2 regions of the Pseudarthrobacter sp. R1 genome follow, and region 1 is predicted to be linked to the other one. Evidence: riboswitches for the same ligand, from Rfam matches in the RefSeq annotation. Region 1 holds a riboswitch; the other holds the start of a gene.
The links. A riboswitch is a leader RNA that binds a small molecule or an ion and turns the genes downstream of it on or off. The one in region 1 is predicted to bind glycine.

Region 1 (14,479 bases):
GTGCGCGTGCGGCACCGGTGACGGGTGCAGTCCGGCGGCCACAAGCCCGGCGAAGTGCGCCATGTCCACCATGAGGTAGGCGCCCACGGAGTCTGCGATGCGGCGGAACTCGGCGAAGTCCAGCTGCCGGGCGTAGGCGGACCAGCCGGCAACGATCAGCGCGGGCTTGGTCTCCTGCGCCAGGCGCTCAACCTCGGCCATGTCCACTGTGTGGGTGTCCTCGCGGACGCCGTACGGCACCACGTTGTAGAGCTTGCCGGAGAAGTTGATCTTCATGCCGTGCGTGAGGTGGCCGCCGTGGGCCAGGTTCAGGCCCATGATGGTGTCGCCGGGCTTGATCAGCGCGTGCATCACCGAAGCGTTGGCCTGCGCGCCGGAGTGCGGCTGCACGTTGGCAAACTCCGCGCCAAACAGTGCCTTGATGCGGTCAATGGCGAGCTGCTCGACGACGTCCACGTGCTCGCAGCCGCCGTAGTAGCGTTTGCCCGGGTAGCCCTCGGCGTACTTGTTGGTCAGCACCGAACCCTGCGCCTGCATCACGGCGACGGCGGTGTGGTTCTCGGAGGCGATCATCTCCAGGCCGTCGCGCTGGCGGGTGAGTTCGTCGTCGATCTTTGCTGCGATCTCGGGATCCAGCGCGGACAGGTCGGCGTCCAGGGACGGGGAGACGATCTGGTCGAAGGCTGCCGTTGTGGTCATGCCCGCGCCGCTCACAGCTCGCCGCCGTTAGCTGCCGCGTACTCTTCGGCGGACAGCAGGGGGCCTTCTTCGGTGACGGCCACCTTGAACAGCCAGCCGGCGCCGTAGGGATCGTTGTTGATCAGGGCGGGATCGGAGACCACCTCGTCGTTGATCTCCACAACCTCGCCCGTGACCGGCGCATAGAGGTCGGAGACGGACTTGGTGGATTCAACCTCGCCGCAGGTCTCGCCCGCGGTGACCGTGGAGCCAACCTCCGGCAGGTCCACGTACACGATGTCGCCGAGGGCTTCGGCGGCCACGGCCGAGATACCAATGTTGGTGGGGCCGGATCCGTCAGCAGCAACCCATTCGTGCTCGGCGGAGTACTTCAGTTCAGCAACAACTTTTGCCATGTGTATTTCCTTAGGTTCGTGTCTAGTGTTTAGAAAGTGAGAGAGCGTTGGGACAAACCGCGCATCAAGTGAGAGAGCGTTGGGACAAACCACGCATCAAGTGAGAGAGCGTCGGGACAAACCGCGCATCAAGTGAGAGAGCGTTACTTCTGGCGCTTGTAGAACGGCAGCTCTACTACTTCGAAGGGCTCGGGCTTGCCGCGGAGGTCGATGTCCAGGGCGGTGCCGGGTGCTGAGTGTTCGACGTCGACGTAGGCCAGGGCGATCGGGTAACCCAAGGTGGGGCTCGGCTGGCCGGAGGTCACTTCGCCCACGACGTTGCCGTCCTTGAGGACCGGGTAGTGGCTGCGACCGGCGCGGCGGCCCAGGCCCTTGAGGCCCACCAGCTTGCGGCCGGAGGTGGAGCCGGCGCCCAGTTCCTTGAGCTCGGCCAGCACGGCCCTGCCCACGAAGTCCGACTCCTTCTTGAGTGAAACCACGGGGCCCAGGCCTGCGGCGTACGGGCTGCCCTCGCGGGAAAGCTCGTTGCCGTAGAGGGGCATGCCGGCCTCCAAGCGGAGCGAGTCCCGGCAGGCCAGCCCGGCAGGGATGAGCCCGTGGCCCTCCCCAACTTCCAGCAGCGCGTCCCACAGGCCGGCCGCGTCCTCGTTGGGAATGTAGATTTCGAAGCCGTCCTCGCCGGTGTACCCGGTGCGGGCCAGCAGCAACTCCTGTACTGTGCCGTTGACGGTAATCCCTACCTCCACAGCCGCGTAGTACTTCAGCTCCGTCACCAGCGGGTGCTGTTCAGCGGGGACCAGCTGGAGCAGGATGGCCTCGGCGTTCGGTCCCTGCACGGCGATGAGGGAGGTCGCGGCGGAAACGTCATTCACAACCACGTCGAAGGCGGCAGCCCGCTCAGCCAGTGCGGCGGCAACGACCTTCGCGTTGCCGGCGTTGGGGACCACCAGGTATTTGGCTGTTCCATCCGCAGCCGCGGGAAGGCGGTACGTGATCAGGTCGTCGATGATGCCGCCGTCCTCCTGGCAGATCAGCGAGTACTTCGCTTTGCCCACGGCCACCGCGGACAGCTTGCCGGCCAGGGCGTAGTCGAGGAACGCCCCGGCGTCCGGACCGGTGACCCAGACTTCGCCCATGTGGGAGAGGTCGAACAGGCCGGCGGCGTTGCGCACGGCGTGGTGCTCTGCCAGTTCGGAGTTGTACTTCAGGGGCATCTGCCAGCCGCCGAAGTCCGTGAAGGAAGCGCCGGCAATCTTGTGCTGCTCGTAGAGCGCGGTGTAGTTCTCGGTCATCACAGAATCCTTAGTTCTCAAATTCGGAAAGCGGCGGGCAGGAGCAGACCAGGTTGCGGTCACCTGCCGCGCCGTCAATGCGGCCCACGGGCGGGAAGTACTTGTCCTGCCGAAGCGAGGCCACCGGGAAGGCTGCCTGCTCACGCGGGTAGGAACGGTTCCATTCAGAGGTGACGACGGCGGCTGCCGTGTGGGGTGCGTTGCGCAGGGGGGACTTCTCCACCGGGAAGTCGCCGTTGGCCACCTGGTCGATTTCGGCACGGATGGCGATCATGGCCTCAATGAAGCGGTCGATCTCTGCAAGGTCCTCGGACTCCGTGGGCTCCACCATCAGCGTGCCGGCCACCGGGAACGACAGCGTGGGTGCGTGGAAGCCGAAGTCGATGAGGCGCTTGGCAACGTCCTCGGCCGTGACGCCGGTCCTGGCCGTCAGGTCGCGCAGGTCCAGGATGCACTCGTGCGCCACCAGGCCGCTCTCACCCGTGTAAAGAACCGGGAAGTGCTCGTCGAGCCGCGCGGCAACGTAATTCGCAGCGAGCAGGGCGGACTTGGTGGCCTCGGTGAGGCCGTGCCCGCCCATCAGCTTCACGTACGCCCACGAGATCGGCAGCACACCGGCCGAACCGAAGCGGGACGCTGAAATCGCAACCCCGTGCCCGTCCTCATGCGCAGCTTTGTTGGCGTCGCCCGGCATAAACGGTGCCAGGTGCGCCTTGGCAGCAACAGGTCCGACGCCGGGTCCGCCGCCGCCGTGCGGGATGCAGAACGTCTTGTGCAGGTTCAGGTGCGAAACGTCGCCGCCGAACTTGCCCGGCTGGGCCAAGCCCACCAAAGCATTGAGGTTCGCGCCGTCAACGTACACCTGGCCGCCTGCCGCGTGGATGGCATCACACACCTCGCGCACATCTGAGTCATACACGCCGTGCGTTGACGGGTAGGTGATCATGATGGCCGAGAGGACGTCCTTGTGGGCCTCGATCTTAGCTGCGAGGTCGGCGTGGTCGATGGTGCCGTCAGCGGCGGTGGCCACCACGACAACCTTCATCCCCGCGAGGACCGCGGAGGCGGCGTTGGTGCCGTGCGCCGAAGCGGGAATGAGGCAGACGTTGCGCTGCTGGTCCCCGCGCGAGTGGTGGTAGCCGCGGATCGCCAGCAGGCCGGCCAGCTCGCCCTGGGAACCGGCGTTGGGCTGGATGGACACCTGGTCGTAGCCCGTGATCTCTGCGAGATCAGCTTCCAGGCCGGCAATGAGTTCGCGCCAACCGGCTGTCTGCGAGTCCGGAGCGAACGGGTGGATCGAGGCGAACTCCGGCCAGGAAATGGCCTCCATCTCGGCCGTGGCGTTCAGCTTCATGGTGCACGAACCCAACGGGATCATGGTGCGGTCCAGCGCCAGGTCCCGGTCGGAGAGGCGGCGGATGTAGCGCAGCAGCTGGGTCTCAGAGCGGTGGGTGTTGAACACCGGGTGCTGCAGGTAGGTGGAGGTGCGCAGCACCGACGCGGGCAGCTCAAACCCGGCAGCTTCCACAACGGGACCGGCGCCAAAGGCGACGACAACCGCGGAGAGGACCTCCGGCGTCGTGGTTTCATCGACTGACACGCCAACTGTGTCCGCATCGATGAGGCGCAGGTTGATGCCGTGTGCTTCGGCGGCGGTGATCACTTTGGCGGCCTTGCCGGGCACGCGGACGGTGAGGGTGTCGAGGAACGTGTCGGACACCAGTTCGCGGCCGGCGGTCTTCAGCGTGGCGGCCAGGGCGCGGGCGTTGGTGTGGACGGTTTCGGCGATTGCCTTCAGGCCGTCGGGGCCGTGGTAAACGGCGTAGAAGGACGAGACGATGGCGAGCAGCGCCTGCGCGGTGCAGATGTTGGAGGTGGCCTTCTCGCGGCGGATGTGCTGCTCGCGGGTCTGCAGGGCCAGGCGGTAGGCGGGGACACCGGCGTTGTCCTTGGAAACGCCCACGATCCGGCCGGGGAGGGTGCGCTCCATGCCCTGACGGACGGCCATGTAGGCGGCGTGCGGTCCCCCAAAGAACAACGGCACGCCAAAGCGCTGGGTGGAGCCGACGGCAATGTCCGCGCCCTGCTCGCCCGGCGGGGTGATGAGGGTGAGGGCCAGGAGGTCGGCGGCGACGGTGACCAGGGCCCCGCGGTCCTTGGCCTCGGCGATGACGGCGGACTGGTCCCACACCCGGCCGGAGACGCCGGGCTGCTGGAGAACGACGCCGTTGATGTCGCCGTCGGGCAGTCCGTTGGTGAGGTCGGCGATCTCCACCTCGAAGCCGAGGGCTTCGGCGCGGCCCAGCACGATGGCGATGGTCTGCGGGAGGAGGTCGGCGTCCAGGACGGTCTTGCCGTCCTTGACCGTCTTGGACTTGTTTGCGCGGCGCATCAGCAGCACGGCTTCGGCGACGGCGGTGGCCTCGTCCAGTAGGGAGGCGTTGGCCACCGGGAGCGCGGTGAGGTCCTGGACCATGGTCTGGAAGTTCAGCAGTGCTTCGAGCCGGCCTTGGGAGATTTCCGGCTGGTACGGGGTGTACGCGGTGTACCAGGCGGGGGCTTCGAGGATGTTGCGGCGGATCACCGGCGGGGTCACGGTGTCGTAGTAGCCCTGGCCGATCATCTGCACGGCCGTCTTGTTTTTGCCGGCAAGCTTGCGGAGTTCGGCGAGGACCTGGACTTCGCTCAGTGCGCTCTCAAGGGTGAGGGGCTTGTCCTGGCGGATGGAATCGGGGACCGCGCTGTCGACGAGGCCATCGAGGCTGTCGTAGCCGACGGCCTTGAGCATCGTGTCGATGTCGGACTGGCGGCGCGCGCCGATATGGCGATCTGCGAAGGTGGTTGGGGACGATTGAACCGTCATGAGAGGAACTCCATAATTCAGGTGGTGCCGAAGCACCACGTTGATTCGGGTTCCTCCCCGCTCTGTATTGGACCTGAGAGTTTTGCGTTGCTTTGCTGTTCAGCAGAGCGCCACTTGCACCGTCGGTGAGCCCGGTTTCCCGGACTGCTTTCCAGAGTTGCCTTGCCGCGGCGGTACGTGGGCCTGAGAGATTCCTGGGGAGGATTTGCTCCTACGGCGCCTGCAGAACGTACCGGCAGGACTCTCCCGCCGCAGATCATAAGCACGTGCCACTGGTGGGTGACACGGCTCACACCATACCTGGTTGCGGGGCTGGATGCAAAACGGGGTTGCATTTTCAGGTGGGCTTACGACGGCGGGAGGTGCCGCCGTCGCCCTCTCACCGAAGCGCGGGTCAGGGGGTCCTGGGGCTGGCTTTGGTGCCGATCCGGTACCCGGCCCAGAATGCCAGGACGAGCAAACCGACGACGGCGATTGCCAGGCCGGCCTGCGTCCCTGGCGTAACGAACGCCAAGCCGCTTCCGCTGAAGGGCTCGTTGCTCAGCGGCGCGTAGGCGAACCAGCCAAAGCTGGCATTTTGGCTGTTGCTCCACGCGACGAAGCACCCCACCAGCACCACGGCGAGGGCCGCTACCGGCAGGACAGCTCCACGGAAGCGGGCAAGTCTCGGCGTTTTGTGTGCGTCAGGTGTGTTGTTTTCCCCCATGCAGGCGAGTCTAGTGGTGCTGTTGATAGTTACCCCGCCGCACCGGACAGACGACGGCCGCTGTAGCTAGGCTGGGCGGATGTTGACCATCGGCAGCACCGTCCTTGGCGTCAATGACGTCGCCCGCGCCACAGCTTTTTGGCATGCCGCCCTCGGCTACGTCCCCCGGGAGCCCGGGGATGAGACCTGGATAATCCTCGTGCCAGCGTCGGGACCGGGAGCGCAGCTGGCACTTATGCTGAGCGAGACGCCCGTGCAGGACCACCCTCGCATCCACCTGGATTTGTATGCGGACGACCAGGCAGCAGAGGTGGAGCGGCTGATCTCGCTCGGTGCCCGGAGCGTCGACTGGGACAGGTATCCGGAGGACTCCGACTTCGTGGTGCTCGCCGACCCTGACGGGAACCGCTTCTGCGTTATCGACCAAAGCCCGCGGTAGCACCGCCGTCGAACTTTGTGCCGGTGATTCACGTTCCGGCGCTGGAACCCGCCCTCCGGGAACAAGCGCGCACGCCATCGCGTTGGCATACCTACGAGCGGCATTCCCATGCGGCGGCACCCAACAGAATGGAACCACATGGTCAGGGCTATCTGGAACGGAAAAGTCATCGCCGAATCCACGGACACCGTGGTGGTGGAGGGCAACCATTACTTCCCGCGTGACGCAGTAAATGCGGGCTACCTCAGGGACAGTGACCTCTATTCGGTCTGCCCCTGGAAGGGCAAAGCCAGCTACCACTCGCTGGAAGTGGACGGAAAGCTGAACGTGGACGCGGCCTGGTACTACCCGGAGCCCAAGGCACGCGCCAAACAGATCGAGGACCGCATCGCCTTCTGGCGCGGCGTGACCATCGAGGCGTAGCAGCGGAAAGCAACGGGCGACGGCGGGACTTCCCGCCGCCGCCCGTTGCTTTTGCCAGGGCCCACCATCGCGCCCTCGGCCTGCAATCCCGGCTACGCCGCCAGCGGAAGATCGAACAGTTGCTCGGCGAGCCGGATGAGGTGGCGGGGAGCGTCGGTCTCTTCGCCGGGGTTTGTGTGGCCCAGGAACATGGCGGTTCCGTGGATGGTTTCGTCGAGATCGATGCCTGCTTCACGGATGAGGACTTCGGCCCGGAGGTTCTCGGCGTACCTGATTCCCTCGCTGTCCAGGTAGGCATGCCAGTCAGTGCTGGCAATACGCCCTACTTCCCCTGCAGCCACCCGCTGTAGTGCTGCAAGGTCCAGCTCCACGGTTTTGATGTGGACCGGATGAACGAGGCGGGCAGGGACCACTAGGGCATTGACGGAAGTGTTCATGGTGTTGTCCTTGTAGCTGAAAAACGAGGTTTAGGCGCCGCTGGTGAATGGCGAAAGCGAAATGGCGCAGGCGGGATGGCGCGGGCAGCCGACCGGGCTAGGAGTCCCGTTTCGGCTGCCCGCTGGCTTGATCAGCGCTGGTTTTTGCGCGGCTTTACGAAGTTAATTTCACTGGTTTCGTTTTTAGCTCTTTTGTCGGCTCTTTTTTCGAGGATCGACTTGCCGGCTTTTTTAGCGGCGCCGCTTTTCGGGGATTTTCCGGACATCGGAATCACGCCTTTCTGTGCTTTGCGTTACCCGATACCATACCTACTTTTATTTTTTATGCCAGTCCTTGAAAAACCTGTTCCAGCGGGCGTCCCGCAGCCCCGACGCGGGGCCAGGGAGTGTGACGAGTACGGTTATCTCCTTTTGCACTTCATGACAGAAGATTCGCTCTTAGTCTTTTCCTGTCAACGGTCGCAACTAAAGCCGGAAATGCACTGAATTTGCATCGTCCTTTTCTGCTGCCCTAAGAAATTCGCGACTCCAAGCGGCTTTAGGACGTTTGGTCCTATCCTGGCGAGAATTAGGTAGAAGGCAGCCCCGGGATCATCATCGGCCAGAGTTCCGTGGGGTCAAAGATTTGCCGCTTCTTCCTCAGCCAGCCTGACCATGCGAAGCTCGTCCTCGATCGCGCGCGACGGCCAATAGTCTTTCGACAGCTCACTTGCCCGGATTCTGTCTGCCTCCGGGAAGAGCTTCGGGAGCAGTCCGGACGCCTGAAGCAGTGCGATCAGCACGATGATCCTGGCATCGGGTGCCTTGGGAACGGGTTTGGCGCCGGGCGGGTTGGGGCCAGGCTCCGTGGCGCCAGGCCTCCCGCCATCCGTGGTCCCCGCACCGGGTGCCCCGGTTGCCGTGGTATCCGGCACCTCGAGGTTGGACGGTGCGCCGTTGAGCGCGGCCTGGACCCTTTTCAGCAGCGCCGCCTCGGGCGCATGGTCCTTCTCCGGGAACCGCACGGCCCGGAACCGGCCCAGGTGCTTTTCCCCGACATGCTCCACGATGCCCAGTGACACCAGCCCGTCGTAAACGCGCAGCACTTCGGCGCGGCTTTCCAGCACCGAGACCCACCACTTGGGAGTGTGGGGCCGGGATTTGCTGCGGATGAGTTCCAGCTCGTGCTGGTAGTCCGTTACCGGGGCCGTGCCAGTGGCCCTGACGCGCTTCCCCTGCAACTCGATCGCGCCGAGCAGGTCCAACTCGGCCAAAATCGCCCCTGCCACCGTTGTCCTAAGTGCGAACAGCGGCACTTCAGGTTTACCGTTCTCGTCATTTGTGGCCAAAAGCAGGAAAGCTTGGGGAAGGCTCAGCTCCACAGATCTAGGTGTTTCAGCATCCATAGCATCATGGTGGACCGGTTGGGCAGCCACCACAATGGGGATTTGCAGGCGGGGGCCCTAACTTTCAGCGCCCGGCTGCCCCGCCGGGCTGATGACAGTGCCTCCAATACGACAGCGCGCGGGCCGAGGAACCCCCGGTTAGCCTATCCGGGCAGGACTACCGTCGTCTCGATTTCGATGAGCAAGCCGTCCATTGCGAGGCCTGTGACGCCCACGATCGTCTGGGCAGGATGATCTGACGACCCCTGAACTTCCTCGATAGCTGCCGTGATCGTTTCGTACTGCGTGGGCTGCAGGGTGTAGATGGTTCGTCGATAGACGTCCTCCCACGAAGCCCCGATGCTGTCCAGGGCTGTCTTGATGTTGCGCATGGCGGCCTTGGTCTGCTCACCAAGGTCGTCGCCGCCGACGAGGGCGAAGTTGGCATCAAGCGCGACCTGGCCCGATAGAAACACCAGTCCTGCGGCAGGAGCGGTGACAACGTGCGTGAATCCGGGCGCCGCATGAAGCTCTTTGGGGTTCAATAATTTTCGGTCTGACATTGGAAACCCTTCTTTCCATCTGGGTAGTGCACACTGTTTGCCGAGCCCTGGTGATCTCAGCCAACATCACCGCGTAAAGGTCCCAAGTCCGGTTCTGTTGTAGAAGTCCAGGGTGACGCTTGGTGAGGAGCCGCCGATTGCCGCTGCAAAAATCGCACCGGCCAGGCCGTTGCCGTTCTCTCCGATCGATTCAAAGCTAAACGTATCGCCGTCAAAATGGGTGAGCGGGAAAGTGGTGGGGCTGCCGGCCGGCCCCATTCTCATGGCCAGCTTCCCGCCCTCTTCGAAGACCAGCAAGGGGCCGTAGTAGGAGTTGTCATAGGTGCCTGAATAGGCCCTGTTTGGCTTGGCGGGCGAGGGGTTGGCGGGAACCTTGGTGTAGTCCACCTCAGGCTTGCCGGCCTCGTCCTGTTGCTTGAAGATGCCAGAGATAAAGGTCAGCCAGTCGACGGTGGGCCGCCCGTGCTGGGCCGTATCCATAAAGTCGGCGTTGATTGCTTCAGGAATCCCTTGCGGGCGGCCGTTGGTCAGGGCCACAATGGCCAGTTGTTCGCCGGGGAGCATCGACACAGCGGTGGCTGCGCCGAGGTTGAATGCCCCTGAGTGTCCCAGCTGGACGCGGGCCTGGTCATCGTAGGAAACGTTCCAGCCCAGCCCGTAGAAGCGGGAACGGGCAGCAGGAGCCGACGCCGGACCGGAGAAGGCATGGGGAACGTGGGTTGTTTGGAGGGCAGCGGAATCAATAACCGGCTTGCCTTCGTAGGTGCCGTTGCCCAGCTGCAGCCGGAGCCACTGGGCGAGGTCCCGCACGGATGAACTCGCGCCCCCGGCGGGAGCCTCGGCGTCAGGGGCGCGGCGGTATTTCGCTGCCCACTCCTTGTTCCCAAGCGGCACATGGAGCCTGGCCTTGTTTTTGGTTTCCTCAAAGTCCGAGAGCCGGTAGCTCGATGCGGACATGCCCAGTTGGCGGAACAGGATCTCCTCGGCCAGATCCTCCCAGGTTGTCTTCATCGCGTCGGCTGCGGCCTGGCCAGCCTCGGTGAAGCCGAAATTGCTGTAGTTGTAACTCGCCCGGAAGGTATCAAGGGGCTGCTGGTTGAGGTGGCTGAGGATGTAGGCACGATCGAACCCGAGGTCCTCCAGCAGATCACCCGAACTCGTCCGCAGTCCACTGCGGTGGGACATCAGGTCAGCGAAGGTTGCATTACGGGTGACGTAGCCATCGTGGAACGCGAAGTTCTTGTTGTGCTCCATAACGGGGTCTGTCCATTCGATGACCTGTTGTCCCACTACCCCTGCCACCACGGTGGAGGCCAACGGCTTGGATACGGAAGCCACCTGGAACACGGTGTCAGGTGTGATCCTTTCGGGCTTCCCGACTTCCCGGACCCCGAAGCCCTTGGCGTACACCACCTCGTCCCGGTACACCACGGCGACAGCCACGCCCGGAAGGCCGGTACTTTCCATGGCGTCCTGAATGAACTCGTCAAGCCTTTTCAGGGCGTTATCCACTTTCGCCCGGTCCAGCAGTGGTTCGACCTGCCTGGGCGGGGCAGGGAGCAGTGATCCTGGTGCAGGCTGTGCAGCCGTGCCGGCGGAAGGGGACAGGAGGGGTAAACCGGCTGCCCCGGCCACCCCCATCCCGGCGGTCTTCAGTACGGTACGCCGGTTCGGGAAAACGGAACCATTATCCATGTCGAATCCTTGATCAGGCGGTGGGCGTTTCAGTAGGCCCCAGCCTTCCCGACAGCCTCAATTCTGGACCCCGCGCTGCAGGCAGGCAATGGAAACTGCGGAAGTTGGGTAGGCCTGGGTGCCAGGCGGATCAGCGGGCATAAGCTGATACCACCAGTTCCCTTCCAGCACGCGGGAGGTCATCGTGGACGCTGAAACCGCCGATGTGGTGGGTCATGATGTCACCACCATCACCTGTGTGTGCGGCAACACTGTCAGCCAGGACGGATTGATACAGGCGAACTCAGAGGGCGTGCCCGTTTATGCGGCATCCCCGGTCCCCGAAGGGCTGGCGCCCTGGCCGGAGGACGAGGACCTCTACACGCTGTGCCCCCGATGCGGGCGGGTGTACCGCGACGCCGTCATTGAGGAGACAGGGACCGCGCCCGTCGCGTTCCGGGTGGACGTCACCACCGGCCCCGTCGCAGAGGCAATCCAGGTCCACTGGGACCTCAGCCCGTAAAGGCGGGCGACGAGACCCACAGCAAAGGGAAGCGGACGACGGCGGGGGGCGCCCGCCGTCGTCCGCTTGCCCGAGCAGGTCCGGACGCAGCGGCAGCTGGCCACACCGGTGCTAAGTATGCTTACGATGTTAAGCGACTTGTCCGCACGACAACGGCCGGAGCACTCCGGTGGGAAGAGGTAACCATGGCCATGTTTCCTGTTGCAGAGCCGAGGAAGACGGGTGGGGCATGGGTTCCGTAGTAATTTTCGCTCCGTCCCCCGTCCTGACGGTCACAGTAGAGGACGTAAACGGCACCGCAGACATCCACATTCACGCTGGCGGCCAGGGCGTATGGCAGGCCCGCATGCTCAAGGCGCTTGGTGCCGAAGTGACCATGTGTGCTGTTTTTTCCGGCGAAAGCGGACGCATCCTGCAGCACCTGATTGATGATGAAGGGGTCAAGGTGCTGCCTGTTTCCGGCGAAGGAAACAGCGGGGCGTATGTCCATGACCGCCGCAGCGGCGAGCGCGATGTGGTGGCGGAGTCGCCCGGCCACCGGCTCACCCGCCATGAGCTTGACGAACTTTACGGGCTGACGTTGCAGGCCGGGATGAAAGCGGGCACCGTAATCCTCAGCGGCACCGGCCGGGAGGATTCGGTGCCGCCGGACATGTACCGGAGGCTGACAGCTGACCTGCGCACCGCCGGGTGCACCGTCATCGCTGACCTTGCCGGCGAAAGGTTGAATGGGATCCTGGCGGGCAACCCGTCAGTGGTCAAGATGTCCGACTCTGAAGTTGTGGACAGCGGCCGGGCCGGCGTGTCGGAAACAGGACAGCTGGTCGAGGCAATGCACACCCTCAACCGGGAGGGCGCATCGGCCGTCATTATCACCCGTGCCCACGAACCCTCCCTGCTCCTCAGCGACGGGGAAATCAGCGAAATCCACGTTCCGCAGTTCGAGAGCGTGGAAACAAGCGGCGCCGGCGATTCACTCACCGCCGGGGTGGCAGCGGTGCTGGCCGACGGCGGGCACCTTCACGATGCCGTTGTCCTGGGCACGGCAGCAGGCGCCCATAACGTGACCCGCCACGGACTGGGCTCCGGTGAGGCATCAGTGATCCATGAAGTGGCGAAACTGGTCAGGATGGTTCCTCTGAATGACACCAGTGAGACCGATGCGGCGCAGCAAGTGAGCCCCGACGAGCTGGCACGAAAGGTCAAAACATCATGAACCAGCCCACCCGTGTCCTTATTACCAACGACGACGGCATCGGCTCCCCCGGCCTGCATGCCTTGGCCGCGGCTGCCGTCCGCGCCGGCCTGGACGTGGTGGTCGCAGCCCCCGCCTCCGAGGCCAGCGGCAGCAGCTCCTCGATCACCGCAGTGGAAGAGGACGGCAAAATTGCGATTGAAAAGCGCCAACTGGAGGACCTGGATGGCGTTGAAGCCTTCGCTGTGCACGGAGCGCCGGCCTTCATCACCATGATTGCCACGCACGGCGCCTTCGGTCCTCCGCCGGACGTCGTCCTGTCCGGAGTGAACCGCGGCGCCAACGTGGGCCGGGCCATTCTGCACTCCGGAACCGTTGGAGCGGCACTGACAGCCGGTGTCAACGACGGACGCGGCATGGCAGTGTCTTTGGATACCGGCCTGAATCCGGAAGAGATCCATTGGGACACCGCCGCACGGTTGGCGACCAACCTGCTGCCGTTCCTGCTGGAGCAGGACGCCGGAAGTGTCCTGAACCTCAACGTACCCAACACTGCCGGGCCCGAACTCCCGGCGTACCGCACCGCCACGCTAACGAGGTTCGGCATCGTTCAGACCACCCTCGCGGAACGTGGGCAGCAGCACGTGCGCCTGGCCATTGCGGACACCACGGAAGCGCCCGATCCGGACAGCGACGCCGCGCTGCTGGCGGCTGGCTATGCCACGGTGACTGCCCTCCAGCCGGTCACCGGAACAGTACTGCCCGCCCTGGACGCCCTGCCTCACGCCGCATCGCGCGGTTAGCAATTTCCCGGGCGCATCACAGAAGGAAGCGGACGACGGCGGGAGGTGCCCGCCGTCGTCCGCTTCGCTTTGGTGCCTAGGAGCTGAAGGGGACCTTCTCCCAGCTCAGGATGTTTCCGCCGTCGGAGCTGTTGCCGGCCACCGTGAACCGAACGTAGTTGGTGGCGTTGGCCGAGCCGTCTACGGTGATGCGCTGCAGGCGGTCCGCGGCGGGCTGGCCGTAGACGTCCAGCCAGGGTGAGCCCTCGGCCAGGGGCTGGTTCTCGGCAAAGACGTGGCTGTCGCCATTGATCAGGTAGACCGGGCGGTCGAAACCGTTGGTCTCCTCGACGATGGCCTGCACTATCCCGCGGAACCCGGAGAGGATTTCCGGATTGACGGTGGCAGCGTTGAGCAGCGACGGATCGAACATGTCGGCCTGCGTCATCAGCACCACGGCGCGGTCGTTGCGGCGTTCGGCGTCCGCGAAGGTGTCGCGGATCTGGTTCAGCACGGCCTCCGTCCGGTGCTTAACTTCGGCCAGCTGCCCGGACGTGGCTTCGGTGTTGCCCAACCCGCTCCAGGGCTGCAGCGCGTTGTTGCTGCCCTGGATGTTTAGCACGGAGAAGGCCACGCGGTTCTGGTTGAAGCGGACGTTTTCGGGCAACCCAAGGTTCTCCTGGCTCTTCACCGGCATGGTGGCGCCAAGGGTCTTGCCGGGCTCGTTGAAGAAGACTTCCCGCAGCTTGTCCAGCCGCTCCAGTGGGTTGTACGCACCGTTGTTGGTCCGGTGGCAGTCCACCCACTCGTTGTCGCCCGGGGTGAAGACCAGCGGCTGCTCGAAGGTGTCGAACTGCGTACGGATGTTGGCGAAGTACTCGTCCGAGCAGACCGAGGAACCGTTCTTGATATCGCCCACGTGGGTGACGAACTTCAAATCCTTGTCGGCGTTGATGTCCTGGATTCGGGCGGGAAACTTGGCGATTTCGGCGTCGCCGTACGGGATGTCGCCGATGACGCCGAAGGTGAAGGCCTCGCTGGTGCTGTCAGCGGCGGTGGCGGGCTGGGACGAAAGGAGGCCGAGCGCCAGGACGGCGGCCGCCGTCGTGATTTTCAAGGTCTTG
Region 2 (14,479 bases), on a different contig from region 1:
GCCCTTGCGGTCCTGCAGCACCGAGCGCGCGGCGGATACCGCGTCCTGCGCCACGTCGTCGTCCGCCAGCCGCGTGTGCAGGACCACCCCGGCAGGCTTGTCCTCCAGCATGGTGCCCGGTGCCTCCTGGACGATTTCCGCAAGGATGCTGCGGACCTCGGCAAGCAGGGCCTTTTGCTCCTCATCGAGCGTCAGTCCTGTCGATGCCGGCCCCAGCCAGGCCTCTGCCCCGTGGCTGCCAATCAGGAGGGTGTCCACCGGCGGCGACGCGACGCTGCGCAGGCTGGCGAGGGCGCGTCCGGAGATGAGCGCCGTCGTCGTCCTGGGCAGCACGGCGAGGCCGGCGAACGCCGTGGCGGCGCGGGGAAGGGGGCGGGCGTCGTCGGCGTGGCCCACGATGGGAGCCATGGTGCCGTCGAAGTCCATGGCCACCAGCAAGTGATCCGTCGCAGCGACGCGCCGAAGGGCCTCGCGAAGCTCCGGCGTCAGTGCCAACTTGCCGTTGCCGGCGCGGCCGTCAGGAGTCATCACGGACCGCCTTCTCCTCAAGGGCCCGAAGGAACTCGGCGGACCAGTAGTCCACGTCGTGCTCAAGGATCTGCTTGCGCATGGCCCGCATCCGCCGGGAGGCATCCCGGGGCGGCAGCTCCACCGCCCGCATAATCGCGCTCTTCAGGCCATCGATGTCGTGCGGGTTCATCAGCAGCGCCTGCTTGAGCTGGTCGGCCGCGCCAGCGAACTCGCTGAGCACCAGGGCGCCGTCGTTGTTGGTGCGGGCAGTGACATACTCCTTGGCCACCAGGTTCATGCCGTCCCGCAGGGCGGTCACCAGCATGACGTCCGCGGCCAGGTACAGGGCCACCATCTCCTCCACCGGGTAGCTGTGGTGCAGGTAGCGGACCGCGGTGTTCTCGAGGGTGTCATAAGTGCCGTTGATGTGGCCAACCGTGCCCTCAACCTCCTCACGCAGGAGCCGGTACTGTTCAACGCGTTCGCGGCTGGGGCTGGCCACCTGGATCAACGTGGCGTCACCAACGGACAGCTTGCCGTCGGCCAGGAGTTCCTCGAACGCCTTCAGCCGGTGCCGGATGCCTTTGGTGTAGTCGAGGCGGTCCACGCCGAGCAGGATGGTTTTCGGGTTGCCGAGGTCCTGGCGGATCTGGCGCGCGCGCTCAATGATCTCGGGCTTTTGGGCCAGCTCGGTGATTTGCTGGACGTCGATGGAGATGGGGAACGCCTGGGCGCGGGCGATGTGGGTGATTTCCCCGTCCTGGCCCTTAACGTGCACCTGCTGCTGCTTGACGCTGGCGCCCAGGAAGCGCCGGGCGGAGCGCATGAAGTTTCCGGCGTCGCTGGGCCGCTGGAAGCCCACCAGGTCCGCGCCGAGGAGGCCGTCGATGATGGCCTGGCGCCAGGGCAGCTGGGCGAAGATCTCCGGCGGGGGGAACGGGATGTGGTTGAAGAAGCCGATCCGGAGGTCCGGCCGCGCCTCCCGGAGCATCCGTGGCACCAACTGCAGCTGGTAGTCCTGGATCCACACTGTGGCGCCATCGTCCGCATGGCGTACGACGGCGTCGGCGAACCTTCTGTTGACCGTGCGGTAGGCGTCCCACCACGTCCGGTGGAATTCCGGCGGGGCGATGACGTCATGGTAGAGCGGCCACAGCGTCGCGTTGGAGAAACCCTCGTAGTAGAGCTCTACGTCGTCAGCGCTCAGCTGGACCGGAACCAGGTCCATGCCGCCGTGGCTGAACGGTTCCACCGTCTCATCCGGGGCGCCGTGCCAGCCCACCCATGCGCCGTCGGTCTTGGTCATCATCGGCGCCAGTGCGGTCACCAGGCCGCCGGGGGACCGGCGCCACCCGGAGCCGTCGTCGCCGCTTTCGCCCGGGGCGCAGCGGTCAACGGGCAGCCTGTTCGAGACCACCATGAAGTCATACTTTGTTTTCCCGCTGCGGCCGGAGCCGGCGGCGCCGGACCCGGCTGCGGTGGCAGGTTTTTCCTGGACGGGTGTTTGCATTGCGGCCCCCTGGGGTTGCTTGTGCCTCTCAGCCCACCCTAACGGGACGGAATCTTCCATGCTATTCGTCCGTTGGTCAATCCGGCAGAATACTTGAAAAGGCAAGCTCTCAGCTTTCTCCCCTAAAATGATGGGGTTGCCACGAATTGGTCCCCCTCGTCAATCGACCCAAGGAACACATGAGCCCCGCAAACGAAGTACGTAAGTCCAAAGCTGAGCGAACCGCGGAGGCCCGCGAGAAAGCGCGGCTGATCCGTGAAGCCCAGCTGAAAAAGGACAAGCGCAACAAGCTGCTGATCGGGTGGGGAATTGTGGTGGCCGTTGTGGCTATCCTGGCGGTGATCGCGCTGGTGGTGACGACGGGCATCCGGCAGAACACCCCCATCGCAGACCAAGGCCCGGTGCCTGCCAGCGCCAACGTTAACGGTGGTGTGACCCTCCTGGCCAACACCGAGGTCAAGAAGACAGACGCGGCGACCGTGGACATGGCCAACCTGCCGGCCAAGCCTGATGCGCAGCCCAGCCCCGTGGTGGCACCGGGTGCCGAGGCCGAAGCCGGCCAGCCCGTGAAGGTGATTGCCTACATCGACTTCATCTGCCCGGTCTGCCTGCGGTTTGAAAACACCTACAACGAAGCCCTCACCACGCTCCGTAATGAAGGCAAGATCAGCATGGAGTACCGTCCGCTGGGCTTCCTGGACCGCCAGTCCAGCACCAACTACTCCTCACGCGCCGCCAACGCTGCGGCCTGCGTAGCCGACAAGGCACCGGAAAAGTACGCCGAATACGTGGACGTTCTGTTCGCCAACCAGCCTGCCGAAGGCGGAGCCGGACTCTCTGACGACAAGCTGAAGTCCCTTGCCAGCGAAATCGGTGCGGACATCAACAGCTGCGTGGACGAGAAGACCTTCCGCCCCTACGTAAAGTACTCCACGGAGCTGGCAGCGAACACGGGCATCACCGGTACGCCTACCGTCTTCATTGACGGCAAGCAGTGGGACGGCGCAACCGACCTGAACGCCGAAATCCAGGCAGCCATCGACGCCAAGGCCTAACGGTCTCTTCCCGAGCATCAGGGCCCGCCTCCGGAACGTTTCCGGAGGCGGGCTTTTCCTTTGCCTGCTTCTTTCGTGCCCGAACCGAGGCGGCGTTTTTACCACCGGGAGGACTTGGGCTAACCTTATCTAGCGCCGTCCAGGCGCCCGCCCGCAAGGGCGCGCCTCCTTAGCTCAGTTGGCCAGAGCACCGCTCTTGTAAAGCGGGGGTCGTCGGTTCGAATCCGACAGGGGGCTCCGATTGGCCGTCCGTCCTGAGGGACGTTTCAGGCCTGCGTCGGCGGGATGTTGTGGTTCAGGCGCAGGAGATTCTGCGGATCATAGCGGTCCTTGAGTGCCACGAGGCGCTGGTACTTATCCTGGCCGTACGCACTCCGGGCGGCGTCCGCCTCCTTGATCCCCAGCTCCGCCCCGAGGAAGTTGACGTATTCCCCCTGCTCCGCGAAGGGCCGCATCAGGGCGTAGGCCTTGCGTGCGAAGGCGGTGAGCCGTTCGTCCTCGGCGGCGTCGCGCCAGAAGCCGTAAACGTTCAGCCAGTAACGCGCCGACCGGTTCGGAAACGCTGTTGCCTCCTCCGGGACCCGCCCGAACGCGCCCTCCAGGTGGTGGATGTCGATACCGGTTCCCTGCCACGCCAGCTCGGAGGCGAAACCCACCACGACGTCGGCCACCTCCTCGTCCAGCCGCGAAAACGAAACGTTCTTCCAGTAGCCGCGTGAGCCCTTGGGAAACACGGCGTCCATGGCGCTCTGCCAGTCCAGCCACGACGCCGGCCCCACTTCCTCCTCGTCAGGCGGGGCATCGGCCCGGAGCTGGTCAACGAGGTTGAGGCCGGCCTGGTGGTCGTCGCCGGCCCAGGCGAATCCAAGAATCATCCAGGGCTCGTCGCCCATGCCGAAATCGGGCGGAAGGACCAGGAAGGAGATGATCGGGTTCATCTCATCAGGCAGGTCCCGGGTCCAGGCATCGAAGGCCAGCAGGGCGTGCTTCCAGTGCTGTTGCCGGTAGAAGAGGTTGCCGCCCAAGGGGGCCGCCGGCAGGGGATGGGCGCGGAAAGTGAAAGAGGATACGACGCCGAAGTTTCCGCCACCGCCGCGCAGCCCCCAGAACAGTTCCGCGTTTTCGTCCGCGCTGGCGTGCAGGTGTTCGCCTGCGGCGGAGACGATGTCCGCGGCTTCGAGGTTGTCCAGGCTCAGGCCTCCGGTTCGGGTCAGCCAGCCCACCCCGCCGCCAAGGGTGAGTCCTGCCACCCCTGTCCCGCTGATGACCCCCAGCGGAACCGCCAGCCCCTGTGCGGCCGTGGCCCGGTCCACATCAGCCAGGGTAGCTCCCGGCTCAACGGTGACGAGCCGCCGTTCAGCGTCCACCTGGACAGCCCGGAGTGATCCCAGGTCCAGCACCAGGCCGCCCTCAACAGTTCCGTGGCCGGCAATGTTGTGCCCTCCGCCGCGTACCGCCAGCGCCAGCCCACTGCGACGCGCAGTATCCAGAACAACGTCAATGTCCGAGACTGCCCCAGCCTTTGCGATGGCTCGTGGGCGGAGATCGACCATGCCGTTCCATACGGCCCGGGCTTCCTCGTACAGCGGATCCTGTGGCTCGATCAAGGGTCCCTGCAGCCGCCCACGCAACTCCTGCAGTGACTGCTGGACGTCACGTTCCGGATCGTGGTGATGAACTGCGGCCATCGCTGATGCTTCCGGGTCAAAGGGCGAAAACTATTCACAGGGAATCCCGATGCCCGGAGTCTAGGAGCAGTTCCGCGGGCCGGTCAATAGCTTCTTCTTCCAGCCGCAGCCAGCCCGGATTCAGGGCGGCATACGCTTTCAACGGGAGCGGGATTAATGTCCGCGAGACAGGGACGAAACGCGGCCACAACATTGGCTGCGTACGGTCGGGGGCATGACAGCTCACTTTCCGGCCCGTATCCGGGCCTGGTTCGCGGACACCTTTTACTGCGACACCCCCGGCCAGGCTGCAGATGCCATGGCAGATGCGACGCGCTGGGGGTGGCTTCCGGCCCTCAGCGGCGTGGCCGTCGGAGCGGACCAGGCGCGGGAAAAGCACCTGGATTCCGCGGCGGAACCGGGCGGAATGTCTGGTTGAACACACTATTGCACGGGTGAGTGCATAATGACCTAAACTGCTTCACTGAGGTGCCTGAAATGGCGCTGTGCAGCAACGAAAGTGAACATGCAATGGCTACCGATTACGATGCTCCACGCAAGCAAGAAGAAGAGTCACCCGCGGATTCCCTGGAGGCACTGCAGGCCTCGCGTGGCGGCAACGCACAGACCGCAGTGATCGACCTCGACGAAAACGACACGGCCGAGGGTATCGACTTGCCCGGCGCCGACCTTTCCAACGAGGAACTCACTGTCATCGTTGTTCCGGAGCAGTCAGATGAGTTCACCTGCTCCTCCTGCTTCCTGGTCCGCCACCGGTCCCAGGTGGCCCGCGAAAAGAACGGCATGAAGTACTGCCGCGACTGCGAAGGCTGACATTCCGTACGAAAAGCAGCGCCGGACACCCCATCGGGTGTCCGGCGCTGTTTCGTCTTTCCGGCACCGTTATCCGGCATAACGGGCGGGTCCAGAAACGGCACCGGAACGGTTAAGGACGGCGGCAAAAAGGCCCCGGATTTACTGCGGCGTGATGCGCTTCCCGGCTTCCTCACGGTTGCGCGCCGAAGCGGCCACAACCCTCGTTTCGGCGGTGCTGCGCTCCTACGCTTGAGCTATCCAACCGCTCCACCAAACATGGATGGCACCACAATGAAAAAGTTCCTCATCTGGCTCACGGCGCTCTTAATGGCTGTCGGGCTGGGAATTCTGGTTCCGGGGCCCGCCTCGGCAACCACATCGTATTGCGGCCTCCAATGGGGTTCGAAGGCGAAAGCCGTTGAAACCATGAGCGCCGCCGCCGTCACCAACATCCGGACCGGGCAGCACTACTGCTTCGACCGGATGGTGATTGACCTTAAAGGTGATGTTGCCGGCTACAACGCCCGCTACGTCAACAAAGTGACACAGGACGGTTCCGGAAATCCGGTACCTGTCCGGGGGCAGGCGTTCCTCCAGGTCACCGTGACCGCCCCGTCCTACGACGACAACGGCAACGCCACGTACAGCCCGGCCAACCAGGCCGAACTGTCCAACGTCAACGGCTACCAGACCTTCCGTCAGCTGGCCTGGGCGGGCAGCTTTGAAGGTTACACAACCATCGGTCTGGGCGTCCGCGCCCGGCTGCCCTATCGTGTGTTCACGCTCGATGGCCCGGGATCCGGCTCACGGCTGATTGTGGACGTGGCGCACTTCTGGTGACACAACCCAAAAGGTGCCGCATCCCCAACGATCGGGGGTGCGGCACCTTTTGTGTGCGCTGCTGTTAGGGGCTACTCCGGGACAACCAGGGCCGGAGTATCCCGCTTGAGGGTTTCGCCGCGGAAGAAGCCCGGGTGCAGCCGGGCCATGATGAGCATGAACACCGCACCCAGGGCCAGGATGCCTACCCCAAGGACAAAGACCAGCCCCACGCCGAAGACCTCAGAGCCGCTGCCGAACTCAGGCGCCCAGCTGTCCACGGCCGTCTGTACGAACACTACGAACAGGCCCACCCCGCCCAGCACCGGGCACAGGAGCCGCAGGACGAAGTTGCGGGCGCTGGTGAAGACGCTGTGCCGGAAGTACCAGGCGCAAGCCAGGGCGGTCAGGCCGTAGTAGAAGCAGATCATCAGGCCCAGGGCCAGGATGGTGTCATTGAGGACGTTTTCGCTGACCACGTGCATCACGGCATAGAATCCCGCCGACATAACGCCCGCCGCGACGGTGGCGAAGCCCGGCGTCGCAAACTTCGTGCTGATCCGGCTGAACGGCTTCGGCAGGGCACCGTAGTGGCCCATGGCCAGCAGGCTGCGCGAGGGCGACATAAACGTGGACTGCAGGGAGGCAGCGGAACTTGAGAGCACGGCAAGGGACATCAGGATGGCGAACGGGCCCATGATGGGGGAGGCGAGGGCTGTGAAGATGTTCTCGTGGATTTCCGTGTTGTTCAGGCCGTTGCCGGTGTCTCCGACGCCGGCGAACATCATGGTGGCGATGCTGACCAGCAGGTAGATGGCCAGGACGATGACGGCGGTGAGGGTGCCGGCCAGTCCGGAGGTCTTCTTGCCGTTCGCCGTTTCCTCGTTCACGGTGAGGCAGACGTCCCAGCCCCAGTACACGAAGATGGAGAGCGAGATGCCGGCGGCGATCTGGCCGAAGGTTTCAATTTTGGTGACATCGAACCACTCCCAGCTGAAGGGGATGGCCGTTTCGGAGCTGGACCAGTTGGCGAACGCCATGGCCACGAACAGGCCAAGGACCAGCAGCTGGAACCCCACCAGGCCGTACTGCACCAGCTTGGTGGTGTGCATCCCGCGGTAGCTGACCCAGACCGCCAGGGCCACGAACACAAAGCAGGTCAGCACGTTCAAGGCTTTATTGGCCGCCAGGTCGGCCAGCCCCGGTTGGCCTGTGAGCTGCGAGAGGAACAGGTAGAAGAAGTCGACGGCGACGCCGGCCAGGTTGGACAGCACGATGATATTTGCTGCGAGGAGCCCCCAGCCGCCCATCCAACCGACCCAGGGGCCAAAGGCTTTGGTCACCCACGTGAAGGTGGTGCCGCTGTCCGGGGAGTCGGCGTTGAGCTCCCGGTAGGCGAGCGAGACCAGGATCATGGGGATGAACCCAATGAGGAAGATGACCGGCAGCTGGAGCCCGGCCTCGTTGACGGTGGGGCCCAGTGCGCTGGTCAGCGTATAGGCCGGTGCGATGGTGGAGATGCCAAGAACGACGACGGCGAGAAGTCCCAGCTGCCCGCCCTTCAGGCCCTTCGGGGTAATCCCGTGGGCACTACCCGGAGCATGCTGTCCTGCCCCGCGTCCTGCCCCGCCTGCGGCGGGGGCGCCGGTGCGGATGGTTTCTGTCATGACACCACTTTCTGGGAGGCAGCAGGCTGGTGTTGGGTGATGCAGTGGATACCCCCGCCGCGGGCAAACAGCTCGCGTGCGTCAATGGCGACGATACGCCGTCCGGGGTAGGCCTCGGCAAGGATCTGCAGGGCCTTGTCGTCCTGGGGGTCGTTGAAGCTGCAGGCAATCACACCGCCGTTGACCACCACGTGGTTGATGTAGCTGTAGTCCACGAAGCCTTCCTCGTCCCGGAGCGTTTCGGGGGCGGGGACTTCGATGATGTTCCACCGCCGGCCGGCGGCGTCCGTGGTGCCGCGCAGGAAGTCGATGACTTCCCGGCAGACCTCGAAGTCCGGATGTTCGGGATTCCCCTGGGAGTGGACCAGCAGCGTGCCGGGCGAGGGGATGGCCGCCACGATGTCCACGTGGCCGCGGGTGCCGAAGCGCTCGGAATCCCGGGTCAGGCCGCGGGGAAGCCACACCACATGGGTGGCGCCGATGGTGCGGGCCAGTTCCGCCTCGACGTCGGCCCGGCTGAGGCCGGGATTGCGCCCCGGATCCAGCTGCACTGTTTCCGTAACGAGGACCGTTCCCTGGCCGTCCACCTGGATGCCGCCGCCCTCGTTCACCAGCGCCGACACGATGTGGTGTGCCCTTGAGCGGCCGGCCACCTCGCCGGCGACCAGGGCATCCTTGTCCCACTGCGCCCAGTCCTGTCCGCCCCAGCCGTTGAATACCCAGTCCACGGCGCCAAGGTTCCCCTCGCCGTCCAGGACAAAGGTGGGGCCGACGTCGCGCATCCACGCATCATTCAGCGGGGCTGCAAGTACCTCAACCTCAGGGTGGAGGTAGGCGGCGGCCGTCTCGACGTCGTCGGGATCCACCACCATGGTGACGGGCTGGAATTCGACGGCGGCGTTCGCCACTGCAGCCCAGGTGGACCTGGCTGCGTGGGCAGCTTCAGCGGACTCGCCAAGGGTGTAGCCGCCGGCGGGAAACGCCATCCAGAGCCGCTCCTGCGGGGCTGTTTCGGCGGGCATCCGCCACTCGGCCTGCACCAGGGCAGCCGCGTCCTGCTGGGCGACGGGGGCGGTCACGAGCACACCTCCGCGAACCCGCGCTCGCCGCCGATGGATTCATTCGGGCGGACGGGCTCGGTGAGGCGGCCGTAGGTGTCCGGACGGCGCGTTGCCAGGAAGGGGAACAGGGTCAGCCAGTCCTTCCTCTGGTCCAGGTCCAGGTCTGCTACCAGGACGGCGGACGCGTCGCGGGGTGCCTGGGCGAGGATGCGGCCGTAGGGGTCGGAGATGAAGGACGAACCGTAGAAGTTCAGGGTGCCTTCGCTGCCCCAGCGGTTGGGTGCGATCATAAACAGCCCGTTGGCGATGCCGTTTCCTACAATCACCTGCTGCCAGAGCGGCTGGGTGTCAAAATCGGGGTGGTCCGGTTCGGAACCGATTGCCGTGGGGTAGACCAGGATTTCGGCACCGCCCAGTGAGTACAGCCGGGCCACTTCGGGAAACCATTCGTCCCAGCAGGTGGGCATGCCCAGCCGGGCGCCGCCGAGTTCGGCAGGGGCATGCACTTCGTAGGCGTCAGCCGCTGCCGGGCCCTGGCGGAAGAACTTGTCCTCGTAGTAGCCGGCAGTGACGGGGATGTGGAGCTTGTGGGTCCGCGCCAGGAGTTCGCCCTCCGGCGAGACCAGGATGGCCGTGTTCAGGCCCAGCCCGTCGTCCTGCCCGTCCGGGTCTTCGGCCCGTTGGTACAGGGACGCGTGGACCGATACTCCGTGACGACGGGCAGCGTCTGCGGCGAAGCGGAAGGTGGGCCCCGTCAGCAGGTCTTCGGCGATGTCCGAGGGCCGGGAACGGGTTGCCCCCTCTCCTGGCTCGTTGTGCGGCCGCGTGTCCGCCGGATAGCGCGAGAGCGTCAGCTCCGGCAGGAAAACCACCGAGGCTCCCAATGCAGCGGCCCGGCTGATGCCCTCGTCGAGTTCGGCCTCCACAGCGGCGCTGTCAGCTTGCCATCGGTGCTGGACCACGCCAACGCGCAGGGCCTTCCGGCTGGACGGCGATGTCCGGGCCAAGGAAGCGGGGGCGTCGAGGCAGGAAATTTCAATCATGTTTGCTACTCCAGTGAGACGACGGTCACTAAATGAATGACGTTCATTTAGTATGCGGTTCCATCGCTCCGGATGCAAGGGGAAATATGAATCGCGTTCGTTTATGTCGGGAAAAAGGAATTAGTAAGCTCACTGAGAAATTTCCCGGAGGTACCGTCCTCTGCCCGCTGCCGGGCTGGTAGCGTCGGGATTACTGGACCAATCGAGGAGGACGCATGAAAGCTTCACCGACACTGACCAACAACCTGCAGGCTGTGCTGACGGACCTGATCGAGTTGCACCTCCAGGGCAAGCAGGCCCACTGGAACATCGTGGGAACCAACTTCCGCGACCTGCACCTGCAGCTGGACGAAATCATCGACGCCGCCCGCCAGTTTGCCGACGATACCGCCGAGCGGATGCGCGCGCTGCATGCCCTCCCGGACGGACGCAGCTCCACCGTGGCCGAATCCACCAGTCTCGCTCCGTTTCCTGAGGGCCTGATCAGCACCAAGGATGCCATCGATCGGATCGTCGCAGCCCTGGAAGCTGCCGTCGGCACCATGCGGAAGGTCCATGATGAAGTAGACGAGGAAGACCCCACGTCGGCTGACCTGCTCCACGAGTTCATCGCCAAGTTCGAGCAGTTCGCCTGGATGGTGAACGCCGAAACCATGAAGCCGACGGCGAGCGTCACGGCGCCTGACGCTTAGCCGGCAGGGCGCCACGTACGGCCTTTCAGCGCCCGGCCCGGACAGAAAGTCCGGGGCCGGGCGCTGTTTTTATGCCTGCCTGAGCGGGCCTCTTATGCAGCCTGCGCCCCTACTGCGCCTTGGGCACCCTCCGGAGCACGACGGCGGCCAGGACTGCCGCCGTCGCCATCAGCACCAGCCCGATCGCCGCGGTGACGTGCACGCCGGAGTCGAACGCGGAGCCGGCGGCTTGGCGGACGGCTTCCGCCAAGGGCGCCGGCAACCCGGCTGCGAGTTCCATGGCTCCGGCCAGGGTTTCGCTGGCATGGGCAGTGCCCTGGCCGGCGGCCTCGACCGCCCCGGCGGGAAGCCGCAGGTTCTGCTGGTAGGAGGCGGTCAGGATGGAGCCCAGGACGGCAGTTCCCAGCAGGGCGCCCACCTCATAGCCTGTCTCCGAGATCGCCGAGGCTGCCCCCGATTTTTCCGCCGGGACGCTGCCGAGGATGAGGTCATTGGAGATGGTTTCGGCCGTTCCGACGCCCAGGGCCAGGACCAGCAGGGCAGCGAGCAGCAGTGCCGGCCCGTCGGCATGGCTGCCGAACGTCACCATGCTGTAGCCTGCGGCGCTCATGGCCAGGCCGGTGCCCACGACGAAACCCGGCCGGACCTTCCGCACGACCGGCACCACCGCAAGGCCCGCCACAACGGTTGCCACCAGCGCCGGAATCATTGCCATTCCCGCAGCGGAAGGGGACATGCCCTCAAGGAGCTGCAGGTGCTGGGCCAGGAAGAGGATGAAGCCGTTGAAGGAGAACAGGGCCAGGACGTTTGCCGTGATGGCCATGCTGAACACCCGGTTGCGGAACAGGGACATGTCCAGCAGCGGGCTCTTCAGCCGCTGTTGCCGCCGGACAAAAGTGGCACCCATTGCGAGGCCGAAGGCCAGGCTGCCCAGTGCCAGCGGTCCGGCACCCTCGGTGGCGAATTCCTTGATGCCGTAGACCACCGGAACCATGGTGAGCAGCGAGAGCAGGATGCTCGGCGCATCCACCCGGCCAGGTGTTGGGTCCTTGGACTCCGGAATGAATGCGGGTCCGAAGGCCAGCAGGGGCAGCATGATGGGCACGGCCACCAGGAGTACTGCTCCCCACCAGAACTGCTCAACGAGCCACCCGCCAAAAATCGGGCCCAGGGCGGCGCCGCCGGAAAAGCCTGCAGCCCAAATGGCAATCGCCAGCCGCCGGCGGTTGGGATCCACAAATATGTTGCGGATCAGGGACAGTGTGGAGGGCATCAGCATGGCGCCGAAGAAACCCAGGGCCGCGCGTCCGGCGATCAGCCAGCCGGCGCTGGGAGCGAAGGCTGTTACTGCCGATACGGCTGCAAAGCCAATGCTGCCAATGATCAGGAGCCGCCGGCGTCCAATCCGGTCGCCCAGGCTCCCCATAGCCACGAGCAATCCAGCCAGCACCAACGGATAGGCATCCACAATCCACAGCAGCTCCACTCCCGAGGTGCCCAGCGCTCCCGCGATCGCAGGCAGCGCGAAGGTCAGGGCGGTGTTGTCCACGGCCACGAGCAGGACCGGGAACATCAGCAGTGCGAGCGCAAGCCAGTCGCGCCACGTGCCCCTTGCGGGGTCCGGGGTGTCCAGGGCAGTGCGGGTGAGGGCTTGCTGGGAGGCGGAGGACGGTGTCATGAGGTAACTATACCGTCCAGACGGTATAGTTAAGAAATCCTCTATCCGCGATGCATGATGGGAAGCATGCCCCGAAAACCCGTAGCGCGAGATGCAGTCCTCGATGCCTTTGAAGAACTCCTGATCGACGTGGGGGAGAGGGCCGCCACGCTGGATGCGGTGGCAAAACGGGCCGGCGTCTCCAAGGGTGGCCTGCTGTACCACTTCCCCAACAAGGAAGCGCTGATCACTGCCACTTTGGAGCGGTTGGACCGCTTGGCAGGAGAAGACCTCGCCGCCATGGCGGCTGCACCGGAGGGGGCCGCGGCCTACTTCATCCGGTCATCCCTCTGGTCCGATACCCCGATGGACCGTTCTTTTGTCGCCGTGACGCGACTCGCCGAGGTGGCCCACGAGGATGCCCGCCGCCGCTTCGCAGTCATCCAGCAGCAATGGCTGGACCTGATCGGCAAGGACGTGGGCTCTGCGATGGCAAAGGCCGTCCTGTACATGGGGGATGGGTTGTACTTCAACGCCATGTGGGAAAGCGGGCCGTCCGGAAACGCCGGCGACAGGCAGGCTCAGGTCGACGAACTCCTGGCCGCCGTCGAGAGGCTCAGAGGCTAGCCGGTATTTGCTCCTGAGCCTGCGGCGTAGGAGAATTAGTGCATGTGTGGGCCGTCACCGGCCACCAGGAAAACCCAAATGAATAGCCTTTGATCTGCGGCGGGAGAGTTCTGCCAGAAGGTACAAGCAGGCGCCGTAGGAGCAATACCTCCCCAGGAATCTCACAGGCCCATGTACCGCCGCGGCGAGGCAACTCTGGAAAGTAGCAGGCTGTCCGCCTGGCATCCGGTTCGCCGGATACCTGGACTGTTGTGCTCACCGACGGTGCAAGCGGGGCCAGCGGATGCCGGCAACGCGGAAACTCTCAGGTCCAATACAGAGCGGGGAGGAACCCGATTCGATGCGGCGTACCCTGATGCCGCCTTAGCTATGGAGTTCCCCGTGACTGTATCTCCGGCCCCCGCCTCTCCGGCTGTTGCCGCCCCGGCTGCTGCCACCTTCGTTGACCGGCACATCGGCGCACGCCGGCAGGCCGACGTCGACACCATGCTCAAGGCCGTGGGGTACGACACCGTGGACGCGCTGGTGGATACCGCCGTCCCCAAGGACATCCGCCAGGACTCCGCGCTGGAGCTGGCGGGCGCACTGAGCGAGGTGGAGGCGCTCGCCGAACTGCGCAGCCTGGCGGCCAAGAACAAGACCGCCGTGCAGATGATTGGCCAGGGCTACTACGACACCGTCACGCCGCCGGTGATCCGCCGCAATATCCTCGAGGGCCCGGCCTGGTACACCGCGTACACGCCGTACCAGCCGGAGATTTCCCAGGGCCGCCTGGAAGCGCTGCTGAACTTCCAGACCATGGTCCAGGACCTGGTGGGCCTGCCCATCGCCAACGCCTCCCTGCTGGATGAAGCCACGGCCGTGGCCGAGGCCGTGCTGATGATGCGCCGCGCGAATAAAAACAAAGAGGTGCGCGACGGCAAGACGGTGCTGGACGCCGACTGCCTGCCGCAGACCATCGCCATCGTGAAGGGCCGCGCCGAGGCACTCGGCTTCGAGGTTGAGGTGGCGGACCTCTCCACGGGATTGCCCGACGGCGCCATCAACGGCGTGGTCCTGCAGCAACCCGGGGCTTCCGGCCGGGTGTTTGACCACAGCGCCGTGATCGCCGATGCCAAGGAGCGCGGCGCCCTGGTAACCGTTGCGGCCGATCTGCTCGCGTTGACCCTCATTACGCCTCCCGGTGAGCAGGGCGCGGACATCGCCGTCGGCTCGGCACAGCGCTTCGGTGTCCCGCTGTTCTACGGCGGCCCGCACGCCGCCTACATGGCAGTCCAAAAGGGCCTTGAACGTTCAATGCCCGGCCGGCTGGTGGGCGTCTCGAAGGACTCCGCGGGAACTCCTGCCTACCGGCT

Region 2: it holds a riboswitch for glycine, as region 1 does, so the genes downstream of both, gcvP (aminomethyl-transferring glycine dehydrogenase) here and gcvP (aminomethyl-transferring glycine dehydrogenase) in region 1, are expected to answer to the same signal.

What each region holds. Positions count from the first base shown of each region.
Region 1 covers NZ_JAMKFI010000006.1:22,410-36,888, forward strand. The annotation lists gene glyA (serine hydroxymethyltransferase) at 1-699, opposite strand, end outside; gene gcvH (glycine cleavage system protein GcvH) at 711-1,094, opposite strand; gene gcvT (glycine cleavage system aminomethyltransferase GcvT) at 1,238-2,386, opposite strand; gene gcvP (aminomethyl-transferring glycine dehydrogenase) at 2,397-5,249, opposite strand; glycine riboswitch at 5,302-5,409, opposite strand; glycine riboswitch at 5,411-5,508, opposite strand; gene M8J71_RS06210 (hypothetical protein) at 5,644-5,955, opposite strand; gene M8J71_RS06215 (VOC family protein) at 6,035-6,394, shown strand; gene M8J71_RS06220 (DUF427 domain-containing protein) at 6,533-6,817, shown strand; gene M8J71_RS06225 (hypothetical protein) at 6,910-7,254, opposite strand; gene M8J71_RS06230 (hypothetical protein) at 7,386-7,520, opposite strand; gene M8J71_RS06235 (GOLPH3/VPS74 family protein) at 7,872-8,639, opposite strand; gene M8J71_RS06240 (RidA family protein) at 8,783-9,181, opposite strand; gene M8J71_RS06245 (serine hydrolase) at 9,248-10,876, opposite strand; gene M8J71_RS06250 (hypothetical protein) at 11,061-11,378, shown strand; gene M8J71_RS06255 (1-phosphofructokinase family hexose kinase) at 11,608-12,594, shown strand; gene surE (5'/3'-nucleotidase SurE) at 12,591-13,376, shown strand; gene M8J71_RS06265 (metallophosphoesterase) at 13,453-14,479, opposite strand, start outside.
Region 2 covers NZ_JAMKFI010000001.1:9,929-24,407, forward strand. The annotation lists gene otsB (trehalose-phosphatase) at 1-528, opposite strand, end outside; gene M8J71_RS00050 (alpha,alpha-trehalose-phosphate synthase (UDP-forming)) at 518-2,020, opposite strand; gene M8J71_RS00055 (DsbA family protein) at 2,200-3,075, shown strand; tRNA gene M8J71_RS00060 (tRNA-Thr) at 3,239-3,312, shown strand; gene M8J71_RS00065 (FAD-binding oxidoreductase) at 3,342-4,763, opposite strand; gene M8J71_RS00070 (hypothetical protein) at 4,978-5,181, shown strand; gene M8J71_RS00075 (DUF4193 domain-containing protein) at 5,274-5,576, shown strand; gene M8J71_RS00080 (AMIN-like domain-containing (lipo)protein) at 5,850-6,398, shown strand; gene M8J71_RS00085 (APC family permease) at 6,470-8,044, opposite strand; gene M8J71_RS00090 (agmatine deiminase family protein) at 8,041-9,066, opposite strand; gene M8J71_RS00095 (nitrilase-related carbon-nitrogen hydrolase) at 9,120-10,148, opposite strand; gene M8J71_RS00100 (Dps family protein) at 10,364-10,840, shown strand; gene M8J71_RS00105 (MFS transporter) at 10,950-12,518, opposite strand; gene M8J71_RS00110 (TetR/AcrR family transcriptional regulator) at 12,585-13,124, shown strand; glycine riboswitch at 13,215-13,313, shown strand; gene gcvP (aminomethyl-transferring glycine dehydrogenase) at 13,494-14,479, shown strand, end outside.